DNA from 3 places in the Pseudomaricurvus sp. ABR4_320 genome. Region 3 is predicted to be linked to each of the others. Evidence: riboswitches for the same ligand, from Rfam matches in the RefSeq annotation. Region 3 holds a riboswitch; each other region holds the start of a gene.

What was found. A riboswitch is a leader RNA that binds a small molecule or an ion and turns the genes downstream of it on or off. The one in region 3 is predicted to bind cobalamin.
Region 1: it holds a riboswitch for cobalamin, as region 3 does, so the genes downstream of both, ACXAFR_RS01550 (TonB-dependent receptor plug domain-containing protein) here and ACXAFR_RS22930 (TonB-dependent receptor) in region 3, are expected to answer to the same signal.
Region 2: it holds a riboswitch for cobalamin, as region 3 does, so the genes downstream of both, ACXAFR_RS12670 (TonB-dependent receptor domain-containing protein) here and ACXAFR_RS22930 (TonB-dependent receptor) in region 3, are expected to answer to the same signal.

Annotation. Positions count from the first base shown of each region.
Region 1 covers NZ_JBSWVF010000001.1:362,442-370,673, reverse strand. Annotated here, with positions in the region: gene ACXAFR_RS01550 (TonB-dependent receptor plug domain-containing protein) at 1-1,092, opposite strand, end outside; cobalamin riboswitch at 1,229-1,456, opposite strand; gene ACXAFR_RS01545 (TonB-dependent siderophore receptor) at 1,534-3,558, opposite strand; gene ACXAFR_RS01540 (MFS transporter) at 3,631-4,830, opposite strand; gene ACXAFR_RS01535 (tetratricopeptide repeat protein) at 5,096-5,578, opposite strand; gene ACXAFR_RS01530 (hypothetical protein) at 5,775-6,173, shown strand; gene ACXAFR_RS01525 (helix-turn-helix transcriptional regulator) at 6,166-7,194, opposite strand; gene ACXAFR_RS01520 (TonB-dependent receptor) at 7,343-8,232, shown strand, end outside.
Region 2 covers NZ_JBSWVF010000005.1:263,549-271,780, forward strand. Annotated here, with positions in the region: gene cbiB (adenosylcobinamide-phosphate synthase CbiB) at 1-276, opposite strand, end outside; gene ACXAFR_RS12660 (heme ABC transporter ATP-binding protein) at 276-1,046, opposite strand; gene ACXAFR_RS12665 (FecCD family ABC transporter permease) at 1,046-2,059, opposite strand; gene ACXAFR_RS12670 (TonB-dependent receptor domain-containing protein) at 2,091-3,944, opposite strand; cobalamin riboswitch at 4,128-4,308, opposite strand; gene ACXAFR_RS12675 (PilZ domain-containing protein) at 4,422-4,811, shown strand; gene ACXAFR_RS12680 (PilZ domain-containing protein) at 4,822-5,148, shown strand; gene radA (DNA repair protein RadA) at 5,185-6,570, opposite strand; gene ACXAFR_RS12690 (DnaT-like ssDNA-binding domain-containing protein) at 6,810-7,958, shown strand; gene ACXAFR_RS12695 (replication protein P) at 7,870-8,232, shown strand, end outside.
Region 3 covers NZ_JBSWVF010000017.1:62,736-70,967, reverse strand. Annotated here, with positions in the region: gene ACXAFR_RS22930 (TonB-dependent receptor) at 1-1,834, opposite strand, end outside; cobalamin riboswitch at 2,014-2,245, opposite strand; gene ACXAFR_RS22925 (hypothetical protein) at 2,463-2,636, opposite strand; gene ACXAFR_RS22920 (GNAT family N-acetyltransferase) at 2,651-2,953, opposite strand; gene ACXAFR_RS22915 (GNAT family N-acetyltransferase) at 2,980-3,450, opposite strand; gene ACXAFR_RS22910 (hypothetical protein) at 3,495-4,190, opposite strand; gene ACXAFR_RS22905 (GNAT family N-acetyltransferase) at 4,413-4,847, opposite strand; gene ACXAFR_RS22900 (cupin domain-containing protein) at 5,050-5,496, opposite strand; gene ACXAFR_RS22895 (TetR/AcrR family transcriptional regulator) at 5,615-6,169, opposite strand; gene ACXAFR_RS22890 (glutathione S-transferase N-terminal domain-containing protein) at 6,282-6,881, opposite strand; gene ACXAFR_RS22885 (LysR family transcriptional regulator) at 6,878-7,780, opposite strand; gene ACXAFR_RS22880 (VOC family protein) at 7,896-8,232, shown strand, end outside.

The DNA.
Region 1 (8,232 bases), on a different contig from region 3:
AATGCGCCATACGTCGTCTTCTGCGGAATAGTTCTGTTGATCAAATCCAAGCACATACTCAAACAGCTCACCGTGGCGAAATTCTGCCATGGCGTTGAAGCCGTAGTCCTCATAGCCCCAGTAGGTGTTGTCATTGATGGTAGTGATGCCACCAGTTAGCGCGCCGTTGTCGTCAAGCTCGTTGTACAAACGCGTGTAGTCGGTGTCCCAGGTGTGGCGGTAGCCTTTCACGTAGAGCTGAATTTGTTCAGTCAATTCCGTATCCAGCTTGATCGTGGCTATGGTCTCCTCGCGGGCATTTTTGGTTTTATGATTAAGGTTCGGGCGAGCATAATCCAGGTCTGCATCGGTGTGTTGGTATTGGGCGGATAGTCTTGTGCTATCAGAAATGTTCCAACTGTACTTTATTCCTGCGGTGCGTACATCGTAGCCACGATCTCTATCGGTCGCGCTCGGCTGAAAAGCGCCTTTATCGAAAGGTGTATATCCATCGGCATCGTCTTTTGAGCCAAAAATAACAAATTGATGGTCTCCCTTAGCACCGCTAGCGTAGGCATTCAGATTGTAGCCATCATTACTGTTTACCCCTGCTCCTATAGCGCCTGTGGTTTCATTGGTGAAGTTTTTTGTGACAATATTGACCACACCGCTGACCGATTGGGTACCGTAGAATATACCTTGACCACCTTTGAGAACTTCCACACGCTCAACCATGTGTGCGGGAATCGTGTCCAGAGGGCTGGTACCATTATAAAGTCGGTTGGTTATGCGCACGCCATCGACCAACCAGAGGATATCCTGGCTTCTGGCCCCTTGCAGGGATGCGGAAAAGTAATCAAAGGGCCCATTCTTAGGGGAAATATGCAGACCCGGAACCATTGTCTTTAGAGCATCAGTCACATCGACAAAATTGCGCTCGAGCATGACTTCGTCAGAAATCACGGTTACCTGATTGCCGTATTCTTGTAGAGTTAGAGGAGTTGACTCCTCCAGATATTGTCCCGTAACGATAAGCTCTTCCAAAGTCTCCGAGTCTTGGGCATATACCCAGGAGGTCAAGAAAGCAAGGGGAATATAGGGTAAAATACGCATAGTGACACACTCCTGTCGAATATCTTAAAAGGGCGTGTCTTCGAAAAATGGGTGCAGCAAAGCGCGACGCGTAGACATGTTAACCGAGTAGTCAAGCGTCTTCGTCGAGTCGTGCTGGCGTCCTGAATCGCGAAGACGAGAGCCATGTACACTGGCAGGTCTTCGGACTCTGGGGCATTGTAAACACAGTTACTGGCCTTAACCAACAGCTTCCCGCTTGCTATAGCAGTGCCTTGCCTTTCGGCGTGTTGGTTTTGTTCCCCATTACCGCTGCGCGTCAGTCCCGGATTTTCACCGGATTCCCTTTTCAGGCAGTCGTAGGTAAAAAACATGCGACTGCACCACCAGCAATGGCAAGGTTAGCCATCCGGCCATGGCTTGTCCAGAGTCGATAGCGACCACAGCATCATGGTGGTAGTTTAATAGACTGAGTAGCTGTTGTTACTGGTAGCTGTAACTCACCGTCAGTTTGCCTGCAAACGGTGCTCCGGCATAGTTGCCTCGGGCAATGTTGCCGTAGGATAGCGCATCCAGATAGCGTTCGTCGGTCAAGTTCGTGAGGTTTAATTGTGCTCGCCAAGGGCCTGCTCCATAGCCGACGGCAGCATTGAGAATTGTGTGTGTATCTATCTCATAACCTGCAGTCTCGCGCTTGCCGACATGTTCATAGCCAATACTGGCATCCCAATCGTCGGTGATTTGATAGGTTATAAATGCTGAGGATGTCATTTCCGCCGCATTGGGCAGCGGGGCGCCGTATTCGTCTTCGGTATCCATATAGGCTACGCTGAAAATCAGGCTCATTTGATCGGTAATCTGACCAGAGAGGTCTGCTTCCACACCCTTTGAGTTTTGCTTTCCTGCATTTATGGACGCCAATGGGAAATTGGGATCGGTAATTGCGACGTTGGTCTTATCGATATCAAAGTAAGCGGCGGTGTAAGTCAGGCTCTCATCTAACAATTTGCCTTTGATACCGACTTCATAACCTTCTCCGGTTTCGGGTTCGAGTAGGTTGCCGGTAGCATCATAGGCGGACTGTGGAATAAACGATTCGGAGTAGCTGGCATAGATTTGCAATGAAGGGTTAATCGTGTAACGAACTCCTCCCTGATAGACTGTGGAATAGTATGCGCTCTCAGTCATATCGTTGTCATCATAGCGAATACCGAAGCTAAACAGTAGGCTGTCGGTTAAATCTATGTTGTCCTGAAAGAATATCCCGATTCGCTCACCGACCGTTTCCCAGCCAGGAAAGGCTGGAATATCCTCCCTTGCTGGTGGATTGACGGAATAATCAGGATCTAGCCAATTCAAATAATTGTCTTGAGCTCCGCTGGGGTCATATAGGGTTCCACCTTGTTGATCGGTGTCTCGCCAGTCGATCCCAAAAGTAAAACGGTTGCGGATATTGGCAACGGACACATCACCAAATAAGTTGAATTGTAGAGCAGTTTCGTCGGTGGATTGGCTTTGAACGGCTGGCGCTCGGCGCAGAAGCTGCGTGGTTTCATCAAAGGATACTGGTAACCAGAGTTCACTGTATTCGTACTCGGTTTCAAACTGTCTAGCACGCAATTCAACGGTAAAATCTGAGTTGATAGCATGCTGAAGGTCCAATCCAGACATATAAAAATGTCGTTCGATTCGATCTCCGGGATCGCTGGTGACTTGTTCGTCAGGCGCTGAAGTAAGGCTGCCATTTGAGGAGATTATGGTACCGAAGTCTGCTTGAGCATCATCATTGACATATTCGCCGATGTAGGTGAGTACCGTATCTTCAGTGATTTGCCAGCGTATGGAAGGAGCAAAAGACCACTTTTCATTACTGTCGTCGAAATCGCGCCAGCCGTCGTCTTCTTCATAAAGACCCACCAAGCGTACGGCGACATTGTCATAGGCTCGGTTGATATCAAATCTCGGGCTGAAAGACGGGTTACTGCCCAGTTCCATCCCCAGGACTGTTGAATCTTCTTGTTGGGGGCGCTTGGTGACCAAGTTAATGATGCCCCCTGGATTGGCTTCTCCATAAATAATAGAGTCAGGACCTTTCAAGGCTTCTACACGTTCGAAATTCCAGACCTCTGATTCTGGCGCGCCAAACATCTCAATACGGAAACCATCCCGCAAAATCGGCGTGGTATCAAACCCTCGCATGGCGAAGGAGGTTTCACGTCCGTCACCGGAGCCGGAATAGACGACACCAGAACTCAGGGGAAGTAGATCATCAAGTCCCTTTGGGTTTATTCGGTCGATGAGATCAGCTCTAAAGATCTGAATTGACCTTGCTTGCTCATCGGCACTTAGCGCATTTCTGCCAACCGAGGACAGTCCTGAATCTTGCGTACCATGAACGATAACTTCCTCCAGTTTTTCGTTGACTTGCGCAAGTCCAATACAGGGCGTTGTTGCCATACCAGCGAGTGCTGCTATGGCGGTGTAGGGTGTTGAAAGTCGTTGTTTCATTCTTAATCCGTCTTTAGAGTTGTTATGTAAATCTCAAAAATACTATTTATCGTCACCCAGGTTTTTATTCCACTAACGCTTTTGGGTGAGCAACAAAAGGAAAAAGACATACGTAATCAAAAAGCCGATAAACAAATAGGGATAAACGGGTGATAGCTCATACAGCAAACTGCCAATTAACGGTCCGGAGATGACTCCGAGTCCCTGCATGGCACTGATGGTGCCCGCGGCGACGCCTTGCTCATGAGATTCGACAGAATTTGCCGCCCACGCAGACACTGATGGGTATACCCAACCCATACCTGCGGCAGCGACGCCATAGCTCATCCAGATTCCTAGCCGCGATTCCACAAAGGCTGCCGCTGTAAAGCCGAGTGCGGCAATAATGGCTCCGATCTTGATTACGAAAACGGGTGATGCTTGAATTTTGGTTAATAGGCCTTGGGATAGAACGAGAGCAATACCCACGACCGCCAATGCGATGCCTGAGGTCTGGGCGGCGAGGGCGGGTTCAAGACCCAGTTTATCAAGAGCAAAAAAACCGACCGTAATTTGGGCAACCGCAACACTCAATGCCGAGATAAACGCCACCAGATTAGGTTGTCGGAGTCTGACATCATGCACATGCACAACGGGCTTTTTTCCCGGCGTTAATTCTGGGCTGGGTGGTAAACCAAAATGAATGACGACAAGTGCAATGACCGGTAAGACAGCAATGAGGTATAGCGGCGCCACTAAGCTGTAGGTTGATAACACGCCGGCGAGCCCTGGTCCAAACACCATACCCGCACCTCCGGCTGCGCCAAGTGCTGCCATAAACGCTCCCCTGCGGTCGGGCTCGACATTGTCAGCAATATAGGCTGCTGAGGCCGGGGGGATGGCGGCGTAAAAAAGTCCCATCAATCCCCTCCCTAAAAATAAGCCGAGAAACGCCAGCCACAATAGCACGTTGTGCTTCAGTGCGTAGTCTATAAACAGGCACAGTAGAAAATAGCTGATGGAAAACCCGACAAGTCCCATCATCATTACAGGGCGCCGGCCTCGGCGATCGCTCATCTGTCCCCACCAACGCGCAAATGCAATCCAAGCGATTCCGCCTCCAGTGACAGCTAAGCCGACCTGCCACGCCATCAGATTGAGGCTGCGAGCAATCGGACCAATGAGTGCGACAAAGGCCATCATGGCCATGGTGCAGGCAAAGGTTTGGAACAAAAGAGGGAATACGGTAAAGCGTTCACTGCCGGCATTGGCAACGGCTTCTGTCTGATCCATGTTTGCGCTACATCCTTTTTGAATGGTGGCTGTCTGTCTGCGGTACTGACGACTATCGACTGAAATAAATGAACACACGGTGTGGTAAATCGTCTGCAGCGCGAAAACTGCATCGAGTCTACTTGGATGAACTTACGGCGTGTTTTTTACACCGTGCTCCCACAGCAATGTACTCATAGAAAGAGGAACTTGAACAAACAGAAAGTTCTTGCAAAACCTTTGTTTTTGGCATCGTTCGGGATAAAAGAGTCGGTTGTGTCTCTGTCTATTGTTTGACGGTACTGATTGGCACCGAGACTGACAGTTTGCGTTCAATACACTGAATCTGTCGTTCTTTCTCTTCTTCATGGTCAACTGAAAATTGTGACCAGTGTTGACGTATTAACGCTTCCCAGGAGGAAGAGATTTCATAAAAAGAGCGGTTTGCCGCGACGCGCAATGATTCCGAGGATGGTGAAAAATCCAGAATGTCGGTAATAAAATCGATGGCGCAGGCGTATTGGTGAAAAGCTTTTTCATAGTCGCCGAGAGCCGTGTAGGTGTCTGCCAGGTGATGGTAGCTCTCGCCTACTAGGGGAAAGGCCCGTTCAAGATCAGCGTCCACCGACATCTCCTTGAAGGCATCGTGTGCGAGGGTCAGCGCCTGTCGATGATATTCAATGGATTGGAAGAAAAGTCCGCCCTGAGATTTCCTGACGGCTTCATCTGTATGTTGGTGCCACTGCTCACAGATGGGCAACTCTTTCATGGTATCCCCGTTGTGTTGGCCAAGGTAAGGGTTGTCGATGGGGTCTAGTGTCTCACCTGTAAAACCGCTTGTAAATAGTAATGGTTCTCATTTATAGTTCTGCGACAGTGCTGGTGACAGCGTTTTAAACGAATGCTGTCGCCTCATGAAAGCGGCGGCTTTGTAAGCCAGAAAACAAAGCGTTTGTGGAGTTTTTATGAGCGGCTTAGATTCTGCGAAAGATGTTGATGATGGCGTAGACCCTGATGCAACACTGTGGCATTGGCATCAAACCATGCAGTTGGCGAGGTCCCAGGTTAGAAAACGACGATTTTTATTTGCTGCCTGTGACTATAGAGTCGCCTTAAGGTTGTCGGATGCATTGCTGGGTAAGCCACAGCAACCCCCAGTGGTGGCATCGAATTTTATTTTGACCTGTGTTGAATTTGCGTTTTGTCTAAATCGCTGCCAAGACGACACACTCTGGTTGGAGCCCTATGCTCACCGGCGTCTTGAAGAAAGTGCGCCGCGTTCCTTAACCCACCCAAAAGTTCGGGCACTGTTAGAGGCGTTAACGCGTTTAGTAAAAGCACCGGACGTGGCGCCGCTTAGATAGATTCTTTCAGCGGATTCGTGTCAACGACATTTGCTGGATGTGCCTTTGAGTTTCGGCGGATTTGGGACGGCGAATGACCAAATTGGCGTTTGAAGAGGTAAGCAAAGTGACTTTGATTCGCATAGCCTATCTGATGCGAAATATCGGCTATGGATGCTTCACTGGTTTCAAGAATCTCTTTGGCTTTGTCCAGGCGCGCTTGCTGTAAATAGTGATACACCGGTAGGCCAAATGTCTGTTTAAATCCGCTTTTCAATTTCTTTTCACTCAAGCCGACACGCTTGGATAATTCGCAAACCGTCCAAGGATGTGCCATATCCGCAAGCAGTAACTGTTGCGCATTGTTCAACAGGCGCCTCTGTTTGGCGTCGGGTAAATTCAGCTCAAGATGTTGCACTCGTTCAAGCTGGTTAAATACCGTAGTGAGAATTTCAAGTACTCTGCTTTCAATGACGAGATCATTGGGCTGGTTGGAATGAACTTGCTCTACAAGGCAATTAGCAGCCGTCAGTAATGGTTGGGTGGCACTCTGAAAACCAATCCACGTCTCATGGGAAGAACTCAAATGCCAGGGGTGGTGTTTGGTTAATGTTGTAAATTGGGGCGCTCCGCTGAGTCGATTGAACAGCTTGAAACTCAATCGGATATCAATGCCTTTTAAGTGGGTATTCGCGGGCAAATGCATGGTTTCATGCATGGCCTCATACATCACACAAACGTAGGTGGTGGATGCCCAATAGGCAATGTTGGCCTTACTGATATCTTTGTTGTGAATCATTGCCAACCCGCCACCGTTAATCATGATGTTGATCGACACACAAGGATCGGTCCCGGCTTTGATTTCCTGGGGTTGTTTGGTCGTGATGTCATAGACCGATAGATCAAACCCCTCACGGAGGTGTAAGCGGCTCACCTGCCCGCTGTAAGTGTCGGAAGGTTGCAGATAGTGGTTAATGTTCATGCCGACGGCATCGGGGAGGGGGGCTAGCCCGTTCTGGGCGATATTGCGATCTTTGATCATGATACCTCTCGATCTGCATCATTAGTCGATAATAAGAATTATTACAAATTGGCCCGGATCCCGTCCATATTGAACCGGAATGCGGTGGTCGATAACAGCAAGAACGTTCACCCTGACGGCCTTGCAGTTGTTGAAGGGTAGAGACACGATGTTTCCTGTTATTCGTGCCCAGGCGCCGACCTTTGTGCTCTGTGTGGGGCTTGGCGTGGGGTTTACTTCTGGGGTCAGCGCTCAGCCTCAGTTTGAGGAGGTTATAGTCGTTGGGCCAAAGCGCGCGGTGTCCAGCTTTGACTATGACGGGTTAATTGGCGTCATAAACAGCGAGACCTTGGCTCAACAGCAGGTCGAGTCCATTGACGACCTGGGGCGCAGTGTTTCTGGATTGGTATTTCGGTCAAGGGGTAACCGAGCGTACGACAATATCACTTTGCGTGGGCAATCTTCGGTCGATTTCTACGAACCCAAGGTACAGGTTTATATCGATGGCTTTGTTCAGGATCAGGCGACCTTTGGCAATTTGTTGCCAGACCATATTGATCAGGTTGAAGTTCTCTACGGTCCTCAGGGAAGTCTCTATGGACGCGGCATTATCGGAGGGGTTATCGATGTTGTAACCTTGTCGCCAGCGGCCTCTCCGGGCGTGCAGGTGGCGACCGGTCAGAGCAATGTGTTGGAAGAATATAAAATATCCCTCAGCAGTGCTGATATTCAGGGTTGGTCGGCGGATATTGGCGGGGTCTGGCGAGATAAAGAAGGTGAGTATAAAGCGTCCACCAACGGAGGTGAACTTGGCGATCGTACGGATAAAAATTACCGTGCGCGTCTACACTATGATTCCGTCGATTCCCCATGGACGCTGAACCTCCAAGTGGCGGGGAGCCATGTTGATTCAAGCGAAGAACAGTATGTTCTTCAACAGCAATTGGATGAGCGCGTCGCCTTCCCGGTTCAAAACGACTACCAACTGTCGTCTGACTTTTACAGTCTTCGCGTTGACTATGACCTTGAGGCATGGACGTTATCATCGCTGACCTCCTA
Region 2 (8,232 bases), on a different contig from region 3:
CCAGCAATTTTGGAGAAAGATAACGCCCACAGGCAGAGGTAGCACCAGCAGCAGCCAAGCGAAAAATCCCCTCACCCTGAGATCAACGCCAGACAGTGATGGGCGAACCTGTTGGGGCTCCGTCACGGGATGCAGCTTCGCGACCAAATGCTGTGCCACCAGGCCAAATCCAACCAGAGGATGCCAGCGACGCGGCTCACCAAGCCAGCGATCGAGCAAGGCGCCCATCAGCGCAGCCGACAATAACAGCCAGCCCTGCTCTCCCCACAAGACCATCAACTGGCCAACCAAAGTCGACCGGTTTCTGGATCACGCAACCGCCGAAACGTCACTTGAAAAACGTCTTCCACCTGCGGAGAATCCAAAACCTCTTCGACGCCGCCCTGAATTAAAACGCTGCCACAGCGTAATAACACCAGTCGCTCCGCACAGGCTGCCGCCAAATTTAAATCGTGAACCGCCATCACAATCGCGCAGCCATCAGCGGCCATCTTTCGCAGCTGAGTTACGAGAAGCTGTTGATGCAGATAATCCAGCGCCGAGGTTGGCTCATCGAGAATTAATAGGCGGTCACCATCGTCCTGTCGCTGCCATACTTGGGCCATTACCCGGGCGATTTGTACACGCTGCTTCTCGCCACCGGAGAGAAGCGTATAGTACTGCCGACGCAGATAGCTGACATCCATAGCCTCCAGTGCTGCGCTGACGATCTCGCCATCGATCGGCTGCCCCGTAGCATGGGGCATACGCCCCATGGCGACCACTTCTTCTACGGTAAATGCGAAACGCAGATCACTGTGTTGTGGCAACACAGCCAGGTGCCTGGCTCGATCTTCGGATTGATAGGTCGACAGCACGCGCCCATTTAATCGGACCTCGCCTCCATAGTGCTGAAAATCGCCACTGGCGAGCTTCAACAAGGTCGACTTGCCGGAACCGTTCGGGCCTAACAGCGCGCAGATTTCTCCGGGCGCCACCTGCAGCTGAATGTCCCTAAGTACGGCAATATTGCCCAACGTGACGGAAGCTCCAACAATCTCCAGCATCAGAAGTTCCCCAACAGCCGCTGACGACGCAACAGCGATAGAAAGAACGGCGCTCCCAACAGCGAGGTTAAAATGCCGATAGGAATCTCTCCCGGCGCCATCAAATAGCGGGATGCCGCATCGGCCAATACCAACAGCGACGCACCGGCCAATGCGGAACAGGGAATTAAATACCGGTGATCCGGGCCTATCGCCAAGCGCACAATATGGGGAACCACCAGACCGACAAAGGCAATAGTGCCGGCCATCGCCACACACAGTCCGACCACCAGCGCCACCAAAACAATCATCTGCTTTTTCACTTTTGCCACGGGTACGCCGAGGTGTCTGGCTTCGCTCTCGCCCAGCAAAAAAGCGTTCAACGTGCGGGCAAACACCGGGCTTAATAACAGTATGCTGCCTAAGAGCACTGCGGATAATCCAACCTTCTGCCAGGTCGCACCGGCCAAGCTGCCCATTTCCCAAAGGCTGATCTGTCGCAGCATCTGGTTATCTGCAATAAAACTGAAGAATTTATTGAGTGCGGCCGCCAACGAATTGATGGCAATTCCCGCCAGCAGCATTGTGGCAACCGATGTTCCATTGCTGTTGCGGGCGAGCGAGTACACCAAGAGCGTAGCCAGTGCCGCGCCGAAAAAACTGCAGAGAGCAATCAGCGTTGTTCCCAGAAAAAAGCCCCCGGTTAACAACGTTGGCCCCAGCACGATGGCCAGACTGGCCCCTGCCGAGGCGCCTCCAGAGACTCCGATCAATGTTGGATCAGCCAGGGGATTACGAAACAGCCCCTGCATAATGACGCCAGCCATGGCCAGGCTGGCACCGACAAGCGCTGATAACAGAACGCGAGGCAGGCGCAGCTGCTCCAGAATCATACGATCACTCACCCAAGAGCCACTTTCATCGCCACCAAACGGGGTGATGATTTGAGGGCCTAAAACCAGGCCCGCAACGATGGCAATGGGCAACAGAACCATAAGCCCTGTCACCAAACTGGGTGCAGTAATTCTCCTCACTCAGACGCAATCCATTGAATGGATTCTGGCGTTAAAAGCTGAAACGGGCGCCGGCATAAAACGCGGCACCGGAAGTATTGTAATTGGTGATCTCAACATAATTTGCATCGAATAGATTTTCAGCGCGAGCGTAAAACTCAATCGCCGGAGAATAAAACCAGGTAACCGTGGCATCCATGGTTTCATAATCATCCAGGGCAACGCCAGAATTATCGATGCTGTCGTAAGATCCACGCAGATTGCCGTTAATGCGCAATTGCCGATCCCAAACAAACCATTCAGCGCCAACATTAAAGTATTCCCTTGGGCGTCGTGGCCGCTGCTCCCCTTCGGAAGTCTCAGTTTCATTAAAGGTGGCGTTAGCGTACACCTGAAGGTTGTCGGTGAGGGCAGTTTCCATGTTTAACTCAACACCGCGAGATTGGCTCGTTCCCTCGTATTGCAGGTAACCACTGAAACCTTCAACATCAAAAGAGATTTCATCCTCAATTTCCTGCCAAAACAAGACGACTTCAAACTGATGCCGATCGTTCATGATGTATACGATGCCGGCATCAACACCCTGGCTTTTTTCTTCTGCCAACTCGGTTTCTGCCGCCTCTCCAAAGGCATATCCCGAGCGCGTGTTGTACCACTGCTCGTAGAGGCTAGGCGCTCTGAAGCCGGTGCCGTAGCTGGATTTAAGCTTAAGGCGATCGCCGTTTTTTAGGTCCGTAATATGGGCAGCGGTCAAGCGCACACTGGTGTGCTCACCGAAGACATCATTGTCATCGTGACGCACTCCGGTGCTGTAATAAAAATTCTCCCCCAGATGCCCCTGCCATTCAACATAAGCACCGACCTGATCCTGTTCAGTCTCGTTGAGTTCATCGCGCTGCTGTTCGTAATCTGCCCCATAAATCAAGTAGTCGCCACTGTCCAGACGATAGCTACCGAGATAATTGGCCTGATCCAATAACGACAGATACTTGGGCGTCGATGAGCTGAGTTCGCCATCCTGGTAGTAGTGCCTAACGACACGATTACGGGCAACACCCAGCCTGTTGGTGAACTGGCCGCGATCCATATTAAACGCCAAACGGCCAAAGTTCTGATCGAACTCGTCTTCCCGATCCGTCGACGTCGCACCGCTGTCGTATTCGTTTTCCCCTTCCACATGGCGACCCACTGCCCGCAGACTCATGCCCTCGGCCAGCTGTACCGAAACATCACCATGAAACGTTGTGTTTTCGTAGCCATCATCATCCGCGACAATGACATCATCACTGCGGGTGTTATAACCATCGGTGGAAAAATCTGCCGCCGATAGCGAATAGCTGACAGGCCCACTGATACCCCGCGCATTACCGCAAAATTCCGTGGTGCCATAGCGTCCGGTTTCGGCGCTCAGGTCACTGGCAAAACCCGCTTCGGGCGATTTACTGTAGAGATTGACAACGCCACCGGCATCGGCGCCGTACATCATACCCTGGGGGCCGCGCAACACTTCGATGCGCTCCAAACCACAGGTGAGCATATGCTGCAGGCGAGGTGATACCTGCGTCGCACTGGGATCCGACATTTTTACACCGTCGAGATAGACAACGGTACGGTAGTCTTCTTCACCACGAATCCGCAATGACGTTGATTTACCTGCCCCACCGTTGTTGCTGACAGCAATCCCCGGCATGGATCGCATGAGATCTGCCACGTTCAATTGGCCACGGGCTTCGATTTGCTGCTCAGACAAGTCGCTGACCGAGGCACCCAGTCGATAAGCGGGAATGGGCAATCGATGTGCCGATGTCATTACTTCTTCAGAATAGGGTGTTTCGGCAAACGCCGACACAGGAGTCAAAACACCCAATGCCCAACACACGGCCGGCAGGGAAATTCGGTTTATCATGGTAGTCCTCAATCGACTTTGGAATAAACGGAAAGATCCGTCTTCCAGCTAAAGGGGGATTGAGGGAGGGTAAAACGTGGAGTCACCAGAGAGATGAAACAGGCGTATTCACTGCCTATTTTCCACAGATAAAGCCCTCCGCTTCATCGTTGAGCACCTCAGCTTTTGGCATGCCTGGAGCACGAGGCGTATTTCCAACTGGCCGGTGTCGGGCTCTCTTCTTACAACCGCCGGTATGGCGCACAGAAAATTACCGTTGCGGGGGCAGCGCTGGAGTTGCAGGCGGTTGATACCGCACTGGCGCACCAGTCTTCCCGTTTAACCCATCCAAATGAGGATTGGCACCTGTCGAAAGCCGGGAGACTAGCGCCAGCGCATCAAACAGTCAAGAAATGCAGCAGACTGCGAGATGGTTTTCTACACTGAAAAGACCACTGCTCTACCCCGCTGACGTTACTGAGATAGGAGAGATTTCCCATGCATCAGTTCCAGAACCGCCATCAAGATCGCCGTTTGTTCAGCCGCATCGAATTCCACTGCGCCTCAGAGATACGCCGTGGCGGCCAGCGCTGGGCTGGCGAGCTGCAGGACATCTCCCTGGCCAGCCTGCGCATTGGTCAACTCGAAAAGGGAGGCTTGCATCCTGGCGACAGAGTGCTCGCGACCCTGCACCTTTCTTCCGGTTTGGATATCAAGGTGGCCGCCACGCTCAGACGCTGGGACGGCAGTGCCTGGGCCATGGAATACGACTGTCTGGATTTAGACAGCGGCCGCCATTTACGCCGTTTACTGGAATTGAATCTGGGCAACAGTGATCAGATCCTGGAGGAATATCAGGAGATGGCCGTCAAACACCGATTGCATTAAAGGACGGATTTTGCCCAACTCATTTCGTGGTCGCCAAGATCGACGCTGCTTTCCCCGGTGCCCACTCACTCTGCGCGCTAACCTTCTCAGACGCGGCATGCGCTGGCGCTGCCGTGTCGTCGATTTATCCTTTCACGGTGGGCTTGTGGAAATGTCCTCACCCAGCTCCCTACGCCGGGACGAGCCCATCGAACTTGAACTGCTGCTCGCAGAAGGCCCACCACTCCTCCTCAAGGGCCAGGTGTCCCACCGCGAGGGACAAATGATCGGCATTACCTGTCGCGCCATAGACATCGACGACCAGCACCGATTGCGTACTTTGCTGGACGATTTCTGATTCAACACCTTAGACAATTCCAAGCGCCAGCTCACGCTAGTCAGACGAAATCGCATCCAGTGCCTCTTGCAGCGTTTTAACCGCAATTACAGTCAGGCCGGGTAGCGCCTCTCTGGGTTTGTTGGACGCGGGAACGATGGCCGTTTTGAAACCGTGTTTGGCAGCTTCACGCAAGCGCTCTTGGCCGCTGGGTACCGGGCGAATCTCTCCAGACAAACCCACCTCGCCAAAGGCGACCAATTGAGGGTCTAGGGGACGATCACGAAAGCTGGATACCACCGCAAGCAAAAGCGCCAAATCGGCGCTGGTTTCCATGACTCGAACGCCACCGACAACATTGATAAAGACATCCTGGTCGCCGACAAACAAACCGCCATGACGATGCAGTACCGCCAGCAACATATTTAAACGGTTCTGATCAAGCCCCACCGCCACTCGGCGCGGACTGCCGCCATGACTGTCGTCCACCAGCGCCTGAATTTCCACCAACAGAGGCCGTGTGCCCTCCCACACCACCATCACCACAGAACCGGCGGCGACCAGCTCTGAACGCTGCAAAAAGATTGCCGACGGATTGCTGACCTCTCGCAACCCGCCTTCGGTCATCGCAAAAACACCCAATTCATTGACGGCACCAAAGCGGTTCTTACTGCCGCGCAGAGTTCGAAACCGCGAGTCGTGATCTCCTTCCAACAACATGGAGCAATCGATCATGTGCTCCAGTACTTTCGGGCCAGCCAGTGAGCCGTCTTTGGTGACATGACCGACCAGCAACACCACCGTCCCCGTCTGCTTGGCAAAGCGGGTCAAAAACGCCGCACTTTCTCTCACTTGGGATACCGACCCTGGCGCCGACTGAATATCAGCGAGATACATCACCTGAATCGAATCCACCACTAATACCTCGGGCTTCATTTGTTCGGCGACACCGATCAGGGTTTCGACACTGGTTTCAGACACCAGCTTCAAGTCTCCTAACGGTAACGAAAGTCTCCTGGCCCGCATCGCCACCTGCTGCAGTGACTCTTCCCCGGTACAGTAAAGTGTGGGACGACTGCTGGCGATGTGACACATGGTTTGCAGCAGAAGGGTCGATTTTCCCGCACCCGGATGCCCACCGATTAATACCACGGATCCCGGCACCAGACCGCCGCCGAGAACCCGATCAAACTCGCCGGATCCCGCACTGAACCTTGGCAGATCCTCCAGACTGATTTCTGCCAGGGTTTGTACGCGATTCTCTTTCTGACCTGCGTAACCACTAAAACGGCCGCTTCCGCCACTGGCCGCTGCTCTGGGTGTACTCCCAAGGCGAACCTCCTGGAGAGTGTTCCAAGCGCCGCATTCCGCACACTGCCCCTGCCATTTACTGTAATCTGCCCCACAATCGCTGCAAACGAACGCGGTTTTACTTTTTGCCATAGGTTATAACTCTCATACGACAGCAGTCTGTTTATTTCGGGAAGGCCTTCCCATTCGCTTATGACAAACTATTGTCGTTCAGCGACTTGGAATCTGCAAAGTCCTTTGGCAGCCATTGGCTTATGGCTACGTCATGGCAGTGCAACCAGAGCTCGCCCCTAAAAGCTGATCAATTTGCGCTCATTTTGAAGGGAGACATTTCCTCCGACGACGCCCAAAATTCTGTTAAACTCACAGTCATGACTGCATCTCTTTTACCTGAACGCCCCCTGCTCATCATTCCATCCCTGGCAGCAACCATCGGCCTTGAAGAGGCAACACTGGTCGCAGCCATGGATGAACTTACCTGCGCCCTCGCGCCCGACGTCAGCGGTGGCTATCAATGGTTTCAGCTACCACCCGATGCTGTCGAACAACGCCTACCCTTTTGGGATCGCCACGACATCAGCCGGATCAGCCAATCTCTGCGCGCCCAAGGGTTAATTCTGCTGCGCTCGGCGCCCTTTGCAGAATCAAATCAGTTTATTTTTGCGTTTAATGTCAGTCAGACAGGGTCCAGTGAACCGGTGCGGGAAGCTACACCGGAACCGGCTGTCGCAACGTCAGAACCATCCATGGATGGCACGACGGTAGGCGCTACCGCCATCAGCCCCCAGTGGCGTCCCGATAGCGAGGTCATCGCCCGTATTCGGCAGCACAATATCTCTGACGATTTCATTCGTTCACAGATCCCGGAGTTTGTGACCTACTGGCGCGAGAGTGGCGAACATCATCGCTCTTGGGGCGCCAAGTTTTTGCAGCACGTCATCTACCAGTGGCGCCAACGCGAACGCTTTCAGGTTCGCAAAGATCAGGAAGCCAGCATTGCCAACGACTGGCGCCCAAGTTGGGATGCTATGGAAGTGCTGACCAAACATGCGGGCATCAACGCTCAATTTGTCGAAGACGCGATCCCGGAGTTTGTGCTCTACTGGTCTGAACGAGGGGAGAAATCGCGCACCTGGAATACCAAATTTATTCAGCACGTACGGCGCCAGTGGGCCCGATTTGCCTCCGCTTTGGAACATGATACCGAGCCCCGGCGTATTCCGGAGAATTGGCAGCCCAATGGCGATGTCATGGACATCTTAGCCCTGGCAAACATCGACAGCCAATACGCCGTCAGCCTAGTGCCAGAATTTGTGCTTTTCTGGCGTGACAGCAACCAGGTCTACAGCTCCTGGAACACAAAATTTCTGCAACACGTTAAATATCATTGGGCGAGACGCCATGCGCTGCCCATGACCGCGGGATCCACCCATGAAGGACAGCAACGACATCCTCAATCAGATCGAACCAAAGATCGCTCGATCGCCGAACAACTCAGCGACCGCAGCTGGGCCGGCTGATGGCCAACGCCAACAGCGTGCCCCTGCCAGCGACGAGCTGATCGATACGCTCAATCAGGTCTTCGAATTATTTCGGGTCAATTACCACAATCAATATTTCAGCGCCTACCCAAACCTGGAATCACTGAATCAGGCCAAGCGCCTGTGGCTGGAAACACTGCGCGAATTTACGCCAGAGGTCATATTGAGAGCAGCGCGCAAAGCGATTGAAGAATCCGAATATCTGCCGGTACTCAACCGGATGATCAAGTATTGTCGTGGCACACCAGAGCTG
Region 3 (8,232 bases):
TCCAGTTCCAGGCAAAATTGACAGCCAGACTCCAGTAATCCGGCAACTGCAGCGTAGTGGCCAATTCAGCCCCTTGGGAAACTTGTGAACCAATTTGAGAACTCACCCTCTCGCCATCAATAATATCGAACGTCAAAATATCATTTTTCTCAATATCATAGAGAGCGAAAGTAACGCCTAAAACCTCATCAAATAAACTGGCTTTGGCTCCGACCTCAACCTGCTCCCCTTTTTGTAGGCTGAATTCATCGCGACTCGCATTAAGGCTGACAAGTTGAGATACTGGCTGCGCAGCCTTACTGTAACTTCCGTATACATTCCAACTTGGTGAAACGCGATATACAGCACCAAATCGACCAGTAAGCGGATAATAGGTTTTAGTATACTTCTCGATGCCAACATAAGACTTGCGCTCAACGTCTATCGCGTCATAGCGAAGCCCTAAAATAACGCTTAATTCGTCCGTAACCGTTAAATTGTTTTCGAAATAAAATGCTGTCGTTTGCGTAATGATTTTCGCCGTTCTCTGAGCGTGCTCATCCGGGCCGTAACCTCTCTCTGGGTCTTGTAGTGAGACACTCTCAGGAATCGGGGTATTTGAATAGTCCTGGCCACTATTGCGATTCTGGTTATTGCGATCAAATAAAGTACCAACAACAAGCTGATTAGGACGCCCCAATAACTCACCCTGCCAGTTCAAATCAAGACGGTTACCGACCTGAGTGTCATCCCGATAGATAAGATAGAAACTACCACGGTCAACTTGTTCTGTAACCGGATTCCAAACATTTCTCTCCGTATTTCGCCAATCCAGTTTTTGCGTGGCAACATAAAGTTCATTGCGAAGCTCCCAATTGTCGCTCAAGCGAATGTCACTGACCCATCTGCCAAAGCCGTTTTCTGCCCTGGCATAATTATCGAGAACATTATAATTGTTGCGCCGAGTACCAGACGCAATTCGAGCGCCAATAAGCTTATCGGTACTGGTGTCAGCAGGCCTGACTTCCACCTGCCCACCTATCCCAGAGACCGCGTCATAAACAACCGGTGTACCATAGTAACTTTTAACATCGTCTTCATAAAAACTGCCGCTTACCAAAAATCTGACATTCTCATTCGGCTCCCAACGTATACTGCCACCGTATGCGTCGTATGTTTCCTCACTGCCTTCAACATAGCCCCCCGTGTCATAATGAGAGATGTCCAAACGATAAGACAGACTTTCTATGCCAGTAGGGCCACCCACACCAACGGCAGCCCTGTAACTATCCCAAGAACCTGCCGTCAGTAACGTCTCACCTTTGAACGTATCGCTAGGCATTTTTGTTACGTAATTGACCGCACCTCCCACAGCACCTTCACCATGCAGCAGAGACGCTGGGCCTTTTAAAACCTCAACCCGTTCAAACATAAAACTGTCTAACGGGCGGGCTGATTGAGAATTTGTGTTCTGCCGCACCCCGTCGCGCATAATCGTAATATCATTACTACTAAAGCCTCGGGTCGAATAAGCCGGGATGGAGCCAACACCCGTTCCACCTGTCATCCCAACAGCCGACTCAACAGCCTCTAATGCGGTACGAGCACCTAACTGTTGAATCATGTCTTGATCAAGGACAGAGACACTGGCAGGGAGGTCACGCAATGATAGGTCTAGTAGCGAGCCAGTCTTCGCCGAATCATCGAGAAGAAGCTGTCCCGTCTGCTTAGATCCTGTCACCAAGACATGCTCTGTTATTTTCGAATCATTGGCTTCAGCTAAATCATCCGCAGTCGCGAACGTTAATTGCCCTGAAAGACAAACGGTAAGAGTAGTCAGAAAAGAATGTTTCAAGTGCGCTCCCTTTTTTATCCACTTCCTTAAAGACGACAAGCTATCGCCAGAAGGTAATCCATTGAGGTAGTTGAGAACCTAATCGTTCTCAAGGAGAGCAGACAGAAGGAAACCGCGACGTTCTTGTTGCACAACAGAACGAGTACAGAAACGAATCCCACGCAGCCACCTCCCGTAGTGCGAGTTATCAACGAAAGGCAGGTCTCCGGACTCATGATACTGACGCAAATCTGCCTTCCCATACCTGAGTACAGTGGCCTATTAGAGTTGCGTAAGGCTATTAAAAATAGCCCGATCATTTACCGTTGCGGGGGCAGTGTTGGGATTAGCTCAGACTCAGAAAAGATGCACCAACTTCCCTATTAATCTCAAACTCACGGAGTGTTGAGAGCCTATCATCAGGATGATGACGGTAGCATTAGCACAGATCACTGTCAAAGCTTCTCGGAGCAAGCTACTGCGACATATCGTCGCGCAATAATGAACGAACTGCCAAATGGGAAATTTAATCGCAAGACATGGCGATTATCTTATTGACGATGAAGACCAATGTTTGAAGGTGGCAAATGACGTTTGCTAAGCACGATACTATTAGATTGATAAGTTCAATCCTGGTGCCACGCGAAAGTCAATCAGCAACATCCAACTCAATCCTTTCCATCAAAAAATTCGTGAGATTGACTCCACAGATTGCCACTGCATTTTCTGCGACCAAATGAAAACCAGACCTCTCAAAAAAAGGCTTTGCGGTCACACTTACATAGGATATTAAACGGTATATCGATCGAGATTTGGCGTGCATAACAATATGATTCATCAACGCCTGACCAACGCCTGACCAACGCCTAGACCTTGAACGAGATGATGGCAAAAGAAATGATCGATTAGGCCGTCGTCTTGTAAATCCGCATAGCCCACAAGACGATCATCTTGCACTGCAACGAATGGCCTCAAGACATCCATTCGTTGCTGCCAGATATCAGAATCTATAGAACCCAACGCCCATGCGGCAACTTGAGCTGGCGTGTAATCACGGCAATTTATGTGATGTACCGTATCGTAAAACAGCTGCTGTAAAGCAGCCGCATCGGACGGTTTATAATCCCGAAGGGTGATCATGTACGAGTCGATCTGAAAAACAACATCTAGCGATCATCATTGCTGATTTCCAGACACATAAAAACACTGTTTGGATCCAACACATAATCACCGAAAGGGGGACAGCCACGAAAATGATGTTCGGCATAAAAGGCTCGAGCCGGCTCAAAGAATGCCATAGAACCGGTTTCCAGAAACAAACGACTAAGTCCAAGAGTTTTAGCTTGAGCAATAAGATGCTGAAGTATTGTAGACGCTACGCCCCTACGTAAATAATCAGACGCTGTGCGCATGGATTTGATCTCGCCGCTGGTTTTATCAAGGCATTTAAGCGCCCCAAACCCCGCGAGACGATCCTCATCCCACAGACACCAAAAGCTGATTTCAGGTGCTCGCAGCTCATCCAAATTAAGTGCATGGCGACTCTCTGGTGGAGCGGTTGATGCAAGCGAATCCAGATGCTCCTGCAACAGAGCGATCACAGCATCGTTGTGTAAATCGCCTCTAAGAAGATCCAATTCCTACCCTCCCCCATAACAATCCAGTCTTAAAAATCGACCGCCTACCAAACACCTGCGTCATGCTGTTCTTTCAAGGTCAACTCAATGGTCTTGCTGATAGCTTCTGGATTTTTCTCAAGAAGATCATCTATCTGTTCGGAAACATCGCCGGAAACCTGCTCTTGAACGCGCGTTAAATGCTGCTGAACGTCTGAGTGCTGTCGACTGTTCGACGCAAGAGACCACTTTGCCGAGGCCGAGGTCAGATACAATTGCATGTCTTCACGCTCATCATAGTATTGCAGGGTGTCGACAATATGATCGATATACTCGGTGTTACCGGTAATAAAATACGCCGCCCAATTCATGTCATTCGCGGCGGGAGAAAGCGGGACCTGCTTGATCAAGGTTTCAGGTGTTTTGATCATCGCCAAAGAAAAAACTTTTCTAGCAGGTTTTTTAAAATCCGCTATCGATGTTTTCCAAGCGGTTTTTCTTTCAGCATCGGCACTGACAAACAGGCAGCTGAAAGCCATCAAGAGTGGAAATTTTTTACTTTTTTCAGCGGCTAGCCCAGAGGAATCGATATAAGCCATCGCATCATCGACCAGATCCGGTCTGGGGTGATCGTGATATGACGTTAAAAATTCATCCAACTGCTGGGGGTTGGTGATCGAGACTAGAGGTTGAGCGGAAGGTTTCGGTGTGGATGAGCAAGCACTAACCAGTACAAACCCAAGGAGCAATATGTATCTCATCTGAAATATCCCTATTTGTCGTAGTGATGCATAAACCTGCTATGCAGCGTTTTCCCTAACGACAGGCTTTTTCTACAACTGTTGTAAACATTAGACATTCATCATGAATGTTCAAAAAAATGAAAAGCGCCGACACGGCCAAGGCACAAAGTCTGCTACCTCAATATTGTACACGAGTTCCAATTTCAAAGGACTCTTTTACCCCATGCGGGCAAAGCCCCTTTACATAAGCGTTTTCCGAAAACAGATTTTCAGTGTGTCAGAATTCACCGTCTTATTCGGATTCTCAATATCGACAATGGCGTAACCCGCGCCAATCAGCAGACGCAACATCTTCGGAAAGCGGTTCATCGATTTTACATCGAGATACTTATAGCCTTGCTGGGTAACCCTGCCTTCTTGCGCCTGCAACAGTTGCTGGGCAACCCCCTGCCCACGATAATCCGGTTTAACACCACCTAGCCAACTGTAAAACACCGTTTTGCTAACTGGGTAACCCAACTTAAACCCACACAGTTTTTCTTCGATATAAAACCCCAGAGCTAAACGGCCTTCACCACAGCGAATTTGCAGATCTGCCAGCGTTAGGGTTTGGTCGAACTCGGGGATTTCTTTAATGGCCGAAAAAACATCCTCTAACGGTATCTCTCGAATCACAGCCTGTCATCCTCGGCGAGACAGCGGGTTTCGCCAATAATAGGGCTGAATGGCCGTATCAACCAACCGCTGATCTAACTTCACCCGAATTCCTATAAACAAAATATGTTTGTCATAAATGACCGGAGGCGCGTTCCGGTCATTTCCTATTTTGTCAAAGATCCGTTCGATCAAAAAGGCGATCCTCGAGTCACGGCGTGGATTAAACCCAAGCCGGAGGTGCCTCCGAAACCACACCATCGGTCAGACTGTATTGCTTCAGCGAATTGGCTTTCACTTGGATGATAATGTACTCCAACGGCTGATCAGACGGATTGCGCCAGGTACGCTCAGCCTCTGGGGCGATACGGACAATACTGCCCTCTTTCACATCAACGACCTCATTGTCGATCAAAAGTTGGCCCTGGCCTTTAATAAAAATGTACACCTCTTCATTCTGCTGATGCGTGTGATTAAACGGAAGTTCGCCGCCAGGCGGCATGACGTTGATCGACACTTCGCACCCCGTCAATCCGAGCGTGTCTTTAACGAACAGCTTACCGGGTATATCCAGCCCTGGCAGAGAGACAGTGTAATCTGGCCAATGGGCGGTCGAACCCGTATCCATTTGGGCAAAATGCTTACCTTTACGACTCAAAAGTTGTTCCATGTGTATTCTCCTTTGGATAATCACGATATTACCTACTAGTAGGTAGGTTGCAGTTGCAAAAAAATGCCCAGCGATTGATGCTGGGCACCACAGTCCTGGGGAAGCAGGACTCTGTTCGTTACGGGCGCAAGCTGGCTAACAGCCCGTGCTCTGTTTGCTCAAAAAACCTGTGATCTTTTGCTGAGCGAGAGACGATAAGCGCCCCCTGCAGCGCAGCGATCATCATACTGGCAAAATCTCCAGCAGACTGACGAATCTGAAAATCTTTACTACCCGCCTCCAACTGTTCGACGATCCAATTTTTCTGCAGATCAAAAAAGGACTGCAGCCGCGGGTGGATAGACGCCTGCAGCGTCATGGCCTCAGCAGACAGCATGCCCCCCACACAAGCGCGATCACTGTCTAGAGAAGACCGATAGAGCTGTGTGTAAGCCTTGATTCGCTCATAAGGCTCAGCCTTATCGACGGAGATCGACACCAGATATCCTTGCAAGGATTCTGTGTAAATCGTCAACAGGCGATCCACCAATTCAGCCTTAGTGGCGAAATGATGGTGCAAGCTCGCCTTCGCAATCCCCAGCTCTTTGGCAATATCGGCATAGCTGAAGCCATTGACACCACGCTGTTGAATCAGTCGCTGGGCGACGCTTAAAATTTTCTCTTTCATACTCATGGGCAAATGCTAACCTACCAGTAGGTAGACTGCAACCCTCAATACAAGATTACGGGGGACTTTCTTAAGGAACGCTTTTGAGCGAACGTCTATCGACGGCTCGCCGCTTCTATCAGATCTCTCGCCATAACCAGGCTTCGTTTAAAGCCTCTTGCAGCAATGGCCAGGTCAAAAGCGTCTTCTGATAGCGCTCGGCCTCAGACGAGAGGACAACATTGTAGGTTTTGAGTCGTTGCGCCAGAACTGCGTAGAAGCCATCAACCGCTCCCGCATCACCAAACATAAACGGCCCTGTCGCTTGGCGAAAAATACAATTAACCCGCTCAATGTCACGACCTAAGGCGTCATTCATTGCCGGCGAGCCCTCTATTTGATCGAGGGTAAATGGACACTGTTCGCGCAAATGGAAAAAGCCACTGTGCAGCTCCGCACATAGGCTTCTCGCGAGCGCCCGCGCACCAGACTCTGCAGGGTAAAGCCGGCCAGCCGAGCGCTCGTTCAGATATTCAACAATCGACAGTGAGTCATGAATAACCAGCTCACCGTCCATTAATATTGGCACCAACCCCGCGGGCGAACTGGACTGAATGCGACTTTTATAGTCGGGTTTACGCAGGTCAATCACCTCAACGTGTATGCCCAGATTCGCTAAGCGCGCGGCAATGAGAGCTCTCAACGACCAGGTCGAGTCGGTTCCAACGATCAGTTTCACTTAACGGTCTTCCTTTCTAACGTGCCGCGTAACAGCGGCAATGCCCAATCCATAAACCCTCGCACCCGAAGTGACAACAATCGGCCGCTGGGAATCACAAATTGTACCTGGGTACTGCCCGTAACGTAATCTGCCAGAACCTCAATCAATTCTCCAGACTCGAGTAGAGGCGCCGCCTGGTATGACAGCACACTGACAACACCAAGTCCGCATCGCGCTGCATCTAACATTGGATCAATCTGGTTGCATGTAAGTACCGGAGATGTTTTTACTTTTTGCTCGCGAGCCCCCTTCGCAAACCGCCAAACATGACCATCCGGCGCAAAGGCAATCGTCGGCCACTGCGCGAGTTCACCGGGTTGCTCGGGCTCCCCTAAACGCTCGATCAACAAGGGACTCGCGCAACAGATCTTCGTCACCTGACCAATGGGCAATGCCACCATGGAAGAGTCGTCAAGATTACTGATACGCAGCGCCAGATCTATGCCTTCATCCAACAGGTCTACCGGGCGATCCAACAACAGCAACTCGGCACTCACCTGCTCGTTATCGGCCAACCAGCGATACAACAGCGGTCCCAAGTGCATACGACCAAACATGACCGGTGCCGTCACTCTAAGCTTTCCGGTTGGAATCACTTTACGATTGTCGAGCTGAGATTCCACCGCTTGGATCTCCGCCAGAATATGGCGGCAATGCTGCTGATACTCGCGCCCCTCTTCGGTGAGTCCGAGTCGCCGCGTTGACCGCTGCAACAAGCGGACGCCCAAATAGTCTTCCAACTCTGCAAGTGACCGTGTGATTGTCGCCACAGAGCACTGTAGAGTCTCAGCCGCGCCGGAAAGACTGCCCTGATCGACGATAGCCAGAAAGATCGACATGTTTTTCAGCTTATCCATAGAACGCCCGATTTTTACACGTTTTGCAAAAGTGATTTCCACCAACGCCGGTTTTTCCCCGCCCAATCAACGACTAGGCTAGTGAAGCTCCTATTCAGCGACAGGAAACCTCGCCATGACGACCGCACAACCGCCACTTACACAACCAATTTTGGCGTATGATCATGTGGGTATACGCGTTAGCGATCGCAACCGCTCGACGGCGTTTTACCAACGCTTGGGCTTTAAGGAGACCATGGTCTTTGCCGCTTTCGAAGCCAATGAAATGGTTGCTTCGAGCGGCGTGAGAATCAACCTAATTTACAATGCCGCGCGCCACCCCAACAATCCATTATTAGACGATGCCATCAAACTGCCAGGCATGACACACCCTGCATTTATCGTAGAGGATATCTACGCTTTGGAGACCTGGCTAAACCAAGAAAACATTCCGATTACTGAGGGAATTCATC